2 regions of the Mesorhizobium sp. M6A.T.Cr.TU.017.01.1.1 genome follow, and region 1 is predicted to be linked to the other one. Evidence: riboswitches for the same ligand, from Rfam matches in the RefSeq annotation. Region 1 holds a riboswitch; the other holds the start of a gene.
What was found. A riboswitch is a leader RNA that binds a small molecule or an ion and turns the genes downstream of it on or off. The one in region 1 is predicted to bind S-adenosylmethionine.
Positions count from the first base shown of each region.

Region 2: it holds a riboswitch for S-adenosylmethionine, as region 1 does, so the genes downstream of both, EOB36_RS17985 (homoserine O-acetyltransferase) here and EOB36_RS21450 (O-succinylhomoserine sulfhydrylase) in region 1, are expected to answer to the same signal.

Region 1 covers NZ_RZTA01000071.1:26,858-32,501, reverse strand. Annotated here, with positions in the region: partial or broken gene EOB36_RS21470 (sugar ABC transporter permease) at 1-75, shown strand, start outside; gene araD1 (AraD1 family protein) at 285-1,277, shown strand; gene EOB36_RS21460 (ABC transporter substrate-binding protein) at 1,448-2,221, opposite strand; gene EOB36_RS21455 (2'-deoxycytidine 5'-triphosphate deaminase) at 2,319-3,413, opposite strand; SAM riboswitch at 3,538-3,615, shown strand; gene EOB36_RS21450 (O-succinylhomoserine sulfhydrylase) at 3,673-4,863, shown strand; gene EOB36_RS21445 (ceramide glucosyltransferase) at 4,912-5,644, opposite strand, start outside.
Region 2 covers NZ_RZTA01000053.1:20,422-26,065, reverse strand. Annotated here, with positions in the region: gene EOB36_RS18005 (DUF2125 domain-containing protein) at 1-509, shown strand, start outside; gene EOB36_RS18000 (sugar kinase) at 566-1,492, shown strand; gene EOB36_RS17995 (prephenate/arogenate dehydrogenase family protein) at 1,514-2,449, opposite strand; gene hisC (histidinol-phosphate transaminase) at 2,471-3,580, opposite strand; SAM riboswitch at 3,738-3,815, shown strand; gene EOB36_RS17985 (homoserine O-acetyltransferase) at 3,937-5,106, shown strand; gene metW (methionine biosynthesis protein MetW) at 5,222-5,644, shown strand, end outside.

The sequences.
Region 1 (5,644 bases):
TGGCAACAGGTGGTGAAAGGCCTGGTGCTGCTCGGCGCCGTGGTCTTCGACGTCTACAACAAGAACAAGGCTTGAGCCGGGAGAAACCTGGCCGGACGAGGAAACCATACGGGTCACATCGCGGCTGCCGGCAAGAGGCCGGTGCGAAGAAGTCTCCTGAGAGACCAGGCCAGCGAGCGCAATCCGGACGAAGAATTTCACCCGTGGCACGGATTGGTCCCGAGCCGCGCAGGTCCGGGTTTGCCAGATGGGCGGCCGGGCCAAGACAATAGAGAGGGCACATCATGCTGATTTCCCAGATCCTCGACGACGCGGAGACCATCCGCGTTGTTGCCCGCAACGGCGGCAAGACCAGGATCATCAACGGCGCCCGCAGCGTCTATTCGCTGGCGATGGAGGCCGCGCGCACCGGCACCGGGCTCGCCGCCCTCATCGAGCGCAAGGGGTTCGGTGAAGCGGTCGACCTCGATGCCGCCTACAAGAAGGGACGGCTGTTGTCGCCGATCAACCATCCGGATCCGGCGCATCTTCATCTCACCGGCACCGGGCTGACGCATCTCGGCTCCGCCGCGACCCGCGATGCCATGCACAAGAAGCTCAGCACCGGCGGCGAAGAGCAGCTCACCGATTCCATGAAGATGTTCCGCATGGGGTTGGAGGGCGGCAAGCCGACCAACGGCCAGACGGGCGTGCAGCCGGAATGGTTCTACAAGGGCAACGGCACCATGGCGGTGGCGCCCGGTGCGGCACTTCTGTCGCCCGCCTTCGCCCAGGATGCCGGCGAGGAGCCGGAAATCGCCGGCATTTATGTCATCGGCGACGACGGTGCCCCGTTCCGCGTCGGCTTCACGCTGTCAAACGAGTTTTCCGACCACGTCACTGAGCGTGTGAACTATCTTTTCCTCGCGCATTCCAAGCTGCGCAACGCCTCGTTCGGGCCGGAGATCCTGATCGGCGACCTGCCGTCCGACATCAGGGGTTCCTCACGCATTGTCCGCGACGGCAAGCTGCTGTGGGAAAAGCCGTTCCTGTCAGGCGAGGCGAACATGTCGCACACCATCGCCAATCTCGAACATCACCACTTCAAATATTCGGCTTTCCGCCAGCCGGGCGACGTTCATGTGCACATGTTCGGCACCGCGACGCTGTCCTTCGCCGACGGCGTCAGGACCGAGGCCGGCGACGTGTTCGAGATCGAGGCCAAGGATTTTGGCCTGCCGCTGCGCAACCCGCTTGAAATCGAGCAGCCGGTGAAGGTGTCGGTGAAGGCGCTGTAGCGGGATCTCCCCCCTTGAGGGGGAGATGTCGCCGAAGGCGACAGAGGGGGTCGTCTCGCGTAGAGCGCCAGCCCCCTGCGTCTGCGATAAAGAGCCGAGCCCGGCCGGACCGACCCCCTCTGGCCTGCCGGCCATCTCCCCCTCAAGGGGGGGGATTGGCAGTTCCTACCTCAGTAAATATCGAAGTCGAAATATTTGGCCTGGATCTTCTTGTAGGTGCCGTCGGCGACGATTGCATCGATCGCGGCGTTGAGCTTTTCGCGCAGCGCATTGTCTTCCTGGCGCACGGCGATGCCCGCTTCCGTCTCAGTGCCCTTGACGTCGCCGACCATCTTGCAGCAGCCGTCGCTCGACTTCTTCATCCAGTCCATCAGCACGAACTTGTCTGAAAGGACGGCATCGAGGCGGCCGTTCATCAGGTCGGTAACCGCCTCCTCCTGGGTCGGATAGAGCTTCGCCTCGGCACCGGCCTTGCCATAGACATCCTGGGCATAGTCGGCCTGGGTGGTCGAAGCCTGGGCGCCGACCGTCTTGCCGGCGAGTGCGGCGGGTTCGGTCGAGGCAATATCGCTGTCTTTCAAGGCCACCAGCGAAAGCGGCGTCGTATAGTATTTGTTGGTGAAGGAGACCTGCTTCTTGCGCTCTTCGGTGATGCTCATGGACGCGACGATGGCGTCGAACTTTCTAGCCTGGAGCGCCGGAATCATGCCGTCCCAGTCCTGCGTGACAAGTTCGCATTCGACCTTCATCTGAGCGCAAAGCGCCTCGGCGATGTCGATATCGAAGCCGACGAGCTTGCCATCCGCGGTGATGGTGTTGAACGGCGGATAGGCGCCTTCGGTGGCGATCTTCAATTTTTCCTGTGCTTGCGCCGAAAAGGACCCGGCTGATATCACCAGCATGGCGGCTGTTGCTGCCGATGCGATCCATCTTGAAATCTGCATTTTTTTGTTCCCTTGGTTCAGAGCCACCCTGACGGCTGGGCACAGCCAAGCACGACGCGCAGGGTTCAGGCAAGCGCGGTCTGATCGTGATGGGCGATCAGCGCGCGGCGCGGAAATGCTTGGACAGTTTCAGGCCCTGTGCCTGATAGTTCGAGCCGAGATCTGTGCCGTAGAGCGCCTGCGGCCGCTTCAGCATGTGCTCGTAGACCAGCCGTCCGACGATCTGACCGTGGTCGAGGATGAACGGCACTTCGTGGCTGCGCACTTCGAGCACCGCCCTGCTGCCGGTGCCGCCGGCCGCCGAATGGCCAAAGCCCGGATCGAAGAAACCGGCATAGTGGACACGGAATTCGCCGACCAGCGGATCGAAGGGCGTCATCTCGGCGGCGTAGAGCGGCGGCACATGCACCGCCTCCTGGCTGACGAGGATATAGAATTCGTCCGGATCGAGCACCAATTCGCCGGCACCGCTCTTGTAGAGCGGCTCCCAGAAGTCGACAACATCCTGTGCGGCGCGCTTGTCGACATCGACCAGGCCGGTGTGGTGCTTGCCGCGGTAACCGACCAGGCCATCCTTATCGCCATCGAGATCGATCGACAGCGCGATGCCGCCGCCGGAAATGTTCGGTGGCTCGGTGGCGACGAGCGTCTCGGCGCGGTGCAAGTCGTTGAGCTCGCTTTCAGACAAAAGCGCATTGCCGGTGCGGAACCTGATCTGCGACAGCCGCGAGCCGGTGCGGACGACGATCGGAAAGGTGCGCGGGCTGACTTCCAGATAGAGCGGGCCGTTGTAACCGGCAGCGATCTTGTCGAACTCGTGGCCGCGATCGGTCATCACGCGGGTGAAGATGTCGAGCCGTCCGGTCGAGCTCTTCGGGTTGGCCGAGGCCGAAATGTTTGCCGGAAGCGCCAGGCTCTCCAGCAGCGGCACGATATAGACGCAGCCCGTCTCCAGCACCGCGCCGTCGGCGAGATTGATTTCGTGCAGCTTCAGGCGGTCGAGTTTTTCAGCGACGCTGTGGTTCGGGCCGGGCAGGAAGGAGGCGCGCACCCGCCAGGCCTTGTCGCCAAGCCTGAGGTCGAGACTGGCCGGCTGGATCTGGTCGGCATCGAGCGCGCGTAGCGACGTCAGCGCGCCCGACTGGAACAGCGCCGAAATATTCTGATCGGGAAGAATGCCTGTCTGCCGCAAAGTCTGGCTCCGCTCGAAGGCCGGGCAACGTATCGTTTGCCGCAGGTTCTTGCCGCGGAACCTGCTGGTACAAACCTCTTAATCATGCCGGCAATTGACGCAAGCGCGGCGCGGGTCTAAAGGGTCGTTATCCCGTGGTGATTTGGCCGGTCGGCTTGCAGCCACGTTAAACAAGTCGCTAAAGGACCGTCGGGCCGCAAGGCCGTATGGACCGGTTGCGACTTTCGCGACCGGTTTTTTTGTGTCTGGAACAAAAGTGATGACAAGCAAGAAGCGCAACTGGAAACCTCAGACAGCACTCGTGCATAGCGGGACCTTGCGTTCCGGCTTCGGCGAGACCTCCGAGGCGATGTACCTCACCCAGGGCTATGTCTACGACACCGCGCAGGCGGCGGAAGCGCGCTTCAAGGGCGAGGAACCGGGCTTCATCTATTCGCGCTATGCCAACCCGACGGTCGACATGTTCGAGAAGCGCATGTGCGCACTGGAAGGTGCCGAAGATGCACGCGCCACAGCATCCGGCATGGCGGCGGTCACCGCAGCACTTTTGTGCAGCGCCAAGGCCGGCGATCATATCGTGGCGGCGCGCGCGCTGTTTGGCTCCTGCCGCTGGGTGGTCGAGACGCTGGCGCCGAAATACGGCATCGAGGCGACGCTGGTCGACGGCACCGAAATCGCCAATTGGGAAAAGGCGGTCAGGCCGAACACCAAGCTGTTCTTTCTTGAAAGCCCAACCAATCCGACGCTGGAAGTCGTCGACATCGCAGCCGTTGCCTCGCTTGCCAATTCGATCGGCGCGCGGCTGATCGTCGACAATGTCTTTGCCACGCCGTTGCAGCAGCAGCCCTTGCAGCTCGGCGCCCATATCGTCGTCTATTCGGCGACCAAGCACATCGACGGCCAGGGCCGCTGCCTCGGCGGCGTCATCCTGTCGGACAAGAAGTGGATCGATGAGAACCTGCACGACTATTTCCGCCACACCGGTCCGAGCCTGTCGCCCTTCAACGCCTGGACGCTGCTGAAGGGCCTGGAGACGCTGCCGCTGCGCGTGCGCCAGCAGACGGAAAGTGCCGGCCGGATCGCAGATTTCCTTGCCGAGCGATCAGAGATTGCCCGTGTCATTTATCCGGGCCGCGCCGACCACCCGCAGGCGGCGATCGTCAAAAAGCAGATGTCGGGCGGCTCGACGCTGATCTGCCTCGACGTCAAGGGCGGCAAGCAGGCGGCCTTCGCCTTCCAGAACGCGCTCGATATCGTGCTGATCTCCAACAATCTCGGCGACGCCAAGAGCCTGATCACTCACCCGGCGACGACGACGCACAAGAATCTGAGCGACGAGGCGCGCGCCGAACTCGGCATCGGGCCAGGCACGCTCAGGCTGTCTGTCGGCCTGGAGGACGCCGACGACCTGCTCGAAGACATCGAGCAGGCATTGAAAGCCGCCAGATAGGGATACGCACTGGAGCGGCTTTGCTCGCATCGTCAAAAGCAGGCGCTGTCAGGCGCCCGACGGGGTCTCTTCCAATTCCGCAGCGGCGCTGGTGTGGATGGTCATCGTGTTGCCGCGCCAGTCGACGGCACCGCTGAGCCAGCCTCGCGCCCAAATGGCGGGAAGCATCACGTCCCGCGCAACCATCGCCGGGATCATGCGCAGCGACAGGTGCCAGCCCTTAGCCGAGGCGAGAGCGCATTCCGGCAAATACGCGACTACCAGCACGGCGATGGCGGTTGCCGACAGGCTGAAGCCGGCGCTGGCCGCCGCAATCAGCGCAAGCGCCAGCGGCATCGCCGCGCCGATCAGTATCTCGGGCGCGAAGAACAGGGGGAAGGTGACGCGGCGCAGGCGTGCCCAGCGGGCCTGGCGCGACCAGATTTCGCCGAGAGTGCGCAAACCGAGCGGCTGCTCAAAGGGCGAGGCGACGAGATTGACGCGCAGTCCGAGCCCGTTGACCAGCTTGGTCGCGGCGGCGTCCTCGGCGATCTCGGCGGCAAGCGCACGGATGCCGCCATTGGCGTCGAGCATGGGCTTGTCCCACAACATGCTCTTGCCCTGGGCAAAACCGAGGCCGATCACCTCGCCGGCATATTGCCAGCGCGCCTGTAGGGTGTTGAGGAATGCGCATTCGACCTCCGCCCAGAACCCGTCCGGCCGCGAGCCGATCGGCGTCGAGCAGACAAGGCCGGTGTCGGGCCGCCACGTCGCCATCAGATGCTGGACATAGTCCCTCGGC
Region 2 (5,644 bases), on a different contig from region 1:
ATCCGGTCGAGCTGTTCAGCGCCGGGACGGCGGCCGGACAATTGCGTCCGAACGGTCAGGACATCGACTATGCCGGGAGTTTTACCGATCTCGAAATCGATCCAGGGGCGATCGATGGCCGCGTGTTGCCGCCGCTCGACGGCAGCGGCGACGTGACGCTGAAGAACGGCGTGGCGCTGATCAAGACGCAGCCAAGGAGCTTGCGCGGCCAGGCGGTCGATATCGGCAAGCTCGATCTATCGTCGGGGACCGCGCGCGTCACCGTCTCCGGACCAGTTTCGGTCGATGCCGATGGGCTGATCGACGCCGACCTGATGATCAAGCTCAGTGACCCGAAGGCCGTGGCGGCCATCCTCGGCAAGGCCATTCCCGAGCAGAAGAGCCAGATCAAAACCGGCTTTGCCGGGCTGGCGCTGCTTGGCAACGAACCGTCGATGCCCCTCAAGATCGTCAAGGGCAAGGCCTCGCTCGGTTTTATCCCGCTGGGCAGGATCAAACCGGTCGATTAGACCCATGATTGCGAATCCTCCAGTTCGGAAAAGATCACGGTCAAACAGGAAGATAAATGAACAGCCCGGTGAAGCTCCTGAGTGTTGGCGCGCTGACGCTCGATACGATCCTTCGCGTCGACACGCTTCCGACACGTCAGGGCAAGTTCATCGCGTCCGACGGCGTCCAGATCGCCTCGGGCATGGCTTCGAGCGCGGCCTGCGCCGCGCGCCGCCTCGGCGCGGACGTATCGCTGTGGGCGAGCGCGGGGGACGACTCCGTCGGCGATCAGCTGGTCGCCGGGATCGAGGCCGAGGGCGTCGATTGCAGCTTTGTCCGGCGCGTCAGCGGCGCGCGGTCGGCACTGTCGGCCATCTTGGTCGACACGCATGGCGAGCGCATCATCGTTCCTTTCTATGACAAGCTCGCCCAGGCCGACCCCGAGGCGCTCCCCACCCAAGATCTCACCGCATTCGACGCCGTCCTGGTCGACGTGCGCTGGCCGGGCGCAGCAGCTGTGGCGCTGGCGGCGGCGCGCGCAATCGGCCGTCCGGCCATACTGGACGCCGACACCGCGCCACGGGACGTGCTGGAACGTCTGTTTCCGCTGGCCTCGCACGTCGTCGCGTCGGAGCCGGCAGCGTTCATCCTCTGCGGCGAGGAGCAAGGCCCGCAAAGGGCCTGTGAAGCGCTGGCCAGACGCATCGATGCATTTGTCGCGGTGACGGGCGGCGCTGCGGGAAGCTGGTGGTTCGACCGCTCGGCGGGTTCCGTGCGCCATGTCGCGGCGCCAAGGATCAAGGCAGTGGATACGCTTGCCGCCGGCGACGTATTTCACGGCGCCTTTGCCGTCGGGCTGGCGGAGGCGATGCCGATCGAACGGACATTACGCTTTGCCAGCGCCGCCGCCGCGCTCAAATGCCTGCGCTTCGGCGGCAGGCTGGGCGCGCCGGACAGGGCCGAGACGCTGGCCATGATGGCGGCTCACTGGCCGGCGGACTAACGGCCTGGCGGTCGAGACAGGCTACTGCTTTGCGGGATGCTCGACCGCCTGGCGGCCAAAGTCCGGTACGTCGATGTCCTGGCCGGCCTCGATGATCGAGCGGCGGACGGCGCGGGTGCGGGTGAACAGGTCGAACAGCTTTTCGCCGTCGCCCCAGCGGATCGCCCGCTGTAGCGAGGCCAGATCTTCCGAGAACCGCGCCAGCATTTCGAGGATGGCATCCTTGTTGTGCAGGCAGACATCCCGCCACATGGTCGGGTCGGAAGCGGCAAGGCGCGTGAAGTCGCGAAAGCCGGAGGCCGAATATTTGATGACCTCGGATTTCGTCACCGACTCCAGGTCGTCGGCGGTGCCGACGATGTTGTAGGCGATGATGTGCGGCAGATGCGAGACGATGGCCAGTGTCATGTCGTGATGCTGGGGATCCATCGTGTCGATGTTGGAGCCGCAGCGGCGCCAGAATTCCGAGAGTCTTTCCAGCGCCTCGGGATCCGTGCCGGGCAACGGCGTGAAAATGCACCAGCGGTTCTCGAACAGTTCGGCAAAGCCGGCGTCCGGGCCCGATTTTTCAGTGCCGGCCAACGGATGGCCGGGGATGAAATGCACGCCATCAGGCACATGCGGCTCGACCTGCGCGATGACCGATGCCTTGGTCGAGCCGACATCGGTGAGGATGGCGCCCTGCTTTAGCGCCGGTGCGATTTCCTCGGCGACCTCGCCCGAAGAGCCGACCGGCACCGAAACGATAACCAGGTCGGCATCGCGGACCGCCTCTTTCGCGTCCATCGTGTAGGAGGAGCCGAGGCCGAGTTCGCTTGCCCGCGCCAGCGTCGTTTCGCTGCGTGTCGAGATGGCGACGTGGCGGGCCAGACCCTCGCGGTGGATGACGCGGGCCAGCGACGAGCCGATCAGGCCGATGCCGACCAGCGCGATCTTTTCGAACATCGGTGATGTCATTGTTTCAGCTTTTCGGGGGTTTCAGCTTTTCAGAAATGTCGTGAGTGCGGCGACAACGCCGCGATTGGCCTCTTCGGTGCCGATGCTCATGCGCAGTGCATTCGGGAAGCCGTAGCCGGAGACGCGCCGCAAAATGTAGCCGCGCGCGGAGAGGTAATCGTCCGCAGCTGCCGCCGAATGTTTTTTGTCCTCGGGAAAATGGATGAGGACGAAATTGCCGACGCTCGGCGTCACCCGTAGCCCGAGCTTGGTCAATTCCTCGCTCACCCATGACAGCCAGGTCTCGTTATGCGCCACGCTGCGCTCGACATGGGCACGATCGCGGATCGCTGCAATGCCGGCCTCGATCGCCGTCGCGTTGACGTTGAAGGGACCCCGCACGCGGTTGATCGCGTCGATGATATGCATCGGCGCGTACATCCAGCCAATCCGCGCGCCGCCGAGGCCGAGCTTTGAGAAGGTGCGGGTCATGACCACGTTTTCCGCGCCAGCCACCAGTTCGACGCCGGCTTCATAGTCGTTGCGGCGGACATATTCGGCATAGGCGCCATCCAGCACCAGAAGCACGTTTCGAGGCAGGCCGGCATGCAGGCGGCGCACCTCCTGGAACGGCAAATAGGTGCCGGTCGGGTTGTTGGGATTGGCGAGGAAGATGATCCTGGTGCGCGGCGTCACCGCAGCGAGGATCGCATCGACGTCGGCGCGCTCATTGGTTTCCTGGACCGACACCGGGACAGCACCTGCCGACTGGATGTAGATCTTGTAGACCATGAAGGCGTGTTCGGTGATGACAGCTTCATCGCCGGGCGCGAGGTAGGTCTGCGCAAGCAGGCCCAGAATCTCATCGGAGCCGTTGGAACAGACGATGTTCGCAGGGTTGAGGCCATGCACCTCGGCGATCGCCTCCCGCAGGCGCCTGGCGGTGCCATCGGGATATATGTCGAGTTTGGCCGCGACGTCACGCGCGGCTTCTATCGCCTTCGGCGAGGGGCCGAGCGGGTTCTCGTTTGACGACAATTTATGGACCTTGGCAACGCCGGCCGGCGCCGTGCTTTTGCCCGGCACATAGGCTTCGATGTCCATGATCCCCGCGCGGGGCGTTGGACGTGCCTGATCCGATGCCTGGTTCATATTGCAAAAATCCGTCGAGAACGCTTCCGCCTGGGGAAGCCGCAGCGGAAATACAAGCCGTGGCCTGGAATGTCGAGAGGCGGCTATCATGGGTGAACGACTGGCAGGGGTGAGCGACTGGCCGTTGACGCCGAGGCGCGCCGGTCCTAGAAGAAAGGCGAAATCCCGTGGTGATTTGGCCGGTCGGCTTGCAGCCACGTTAAACAACTCGCTAAAGGGCCGTTTGCATCCTGTAACCGGCTTTGCGAAGGCGATGCCGGTTTTTTTGTTGTCCGTAGCCGGCCGGACAATCGCATCGACCCGAAAATCGGTATCGATTTTCGGAAAAGCGCGATGGGTTGATGTAAGAGGATGCGATGGTCGCGCTGCGCACTAAAAGAACCAACAACGAGGCCGACGAGCCGTCGAGCCCGGTGTTGCGTTTCGGTGCCGACAAGCCGCTCAAGCTCGACGCCGGCACGCTGCTGTCACCGTTCCAGATTGCCTACAAGACCTACGGCACGCTCAACGACGCCCGCTCCAACGCCATCCTCGTCTGCCATGCGCTGACCGGCGACCAGCATGTCGCCAGCACCAATCCGGTGACCAGCAAGCCGGGCTGGTGGGAGGTGCTGATCGGCCCCGGCAAGATCATCGACACCAGCCGCTTCTTCGTCATCTGCTCAAACGTCATCGGCGGCTGCCTCGGCTCCACCGGCCCCGCCTCGACCAATCCCGCCACCGGCAAGCCCTACGGGCTCGACCTGCCGATCATCACCATCCGCGACATGGTGCGGGCGCAGTTGATGCTGGTCGACCATTTCGGCATCGAAAAACTGTTCTCGGTGCTCGGCGGCTCGATGGGCGGCATGCAGGTGCTGCAATGGGCGTCGAGCTACCCGGAGCGCGTTTTCTCGGCACTGCCGATCGCCACCGGCGCGCGCCATTCCTCGCAGAACATCGCCTTCCACGAGGTCGGCCGCCAGGCGGTGATGGCCGACCCGGAGTGGCATGGCGGCAAATATTTCGAACAGGGCAAGCGCCCGGAAAAGGGACTGGCTGTGGCGCGCATGGCCGCTCACATCACCTATCTGTCGGAGGCCGCCCTGCACCGGAAATTCGGCCGCAACCTGCAGGATCGTGAAGCGCTCACCTTCGGTTTCGACGCGGACTTCCAGATCGAGAGCTATCTGCGCCATCAGGGCATGACCTTCGTCGACCGCTTCGACGCCAACTCCTATCTCTACATGACCCGGGCGATGGACTATTTCGACCTCGCCGCCGACCACGGCGGCCGGCTCGCCGACGCCTTTGCCGGCACCAAGACCCGCTTCTGCCTGGTCTCCTTCACCAGCGACTGGCTGTTCCCGACTGAGGAGAGCCGCTCGGTCGTTCACGCGCTGAACGCCGCCGGCGCCTCGGTGTCCTTCGTCGAGATCGAGACCGATCGCGGCCACGACGCCTTCCTGCTCGACGAGCCGGAGCTGTTTGCCGCCATCAACGGCTTCATCGCCTCGGCGGCCCGCGCCAGGGGGCTCAGCGCATGATCCCTGAAAATTGCAGCCCTTCCGGACCGGCATCATGCGCCAGGCATTCGCGCATGACCCCGAAAAGTTGCAGACTTTTCGGATCAGGATCATGCGCTAACCAAAAGGCACGATCATGAGTGTCAACCACGCCCAGCGCGTCGACCTCGAAGTCGTCGCCGGTCTCATCCCGGCGCAGGCGCGGGTGCTAGACGTCGGCTCCGGTGATGGTCTGCTGCTCGAATTGCTGCAGGCGACGAAGCAGGTCGACGGCCGCGGGATGGAACTGTCGCAACGCGGCGTCAACGAATGCGTGGCGCGCGGCCTGTCCGTCATCCAGGGCGACGCCGACAAGGACCTCAAATTCTATCCCGACAAGGGTTTTGATTTCGTCGTCCTGTCGCAGACCTTGCAGGCCACCCGCAACCCGAAGCTGGTGCTCGACGAATTGCTCAGGATCGGCAAGCACGCCATCGTCTCCTTCCCCAATTTCGGCCACTGGCGGGTGCGCCTTTCGCTGTTCCTCGACGGGCGGATGCCGGTGACCAAGGACCTGCCC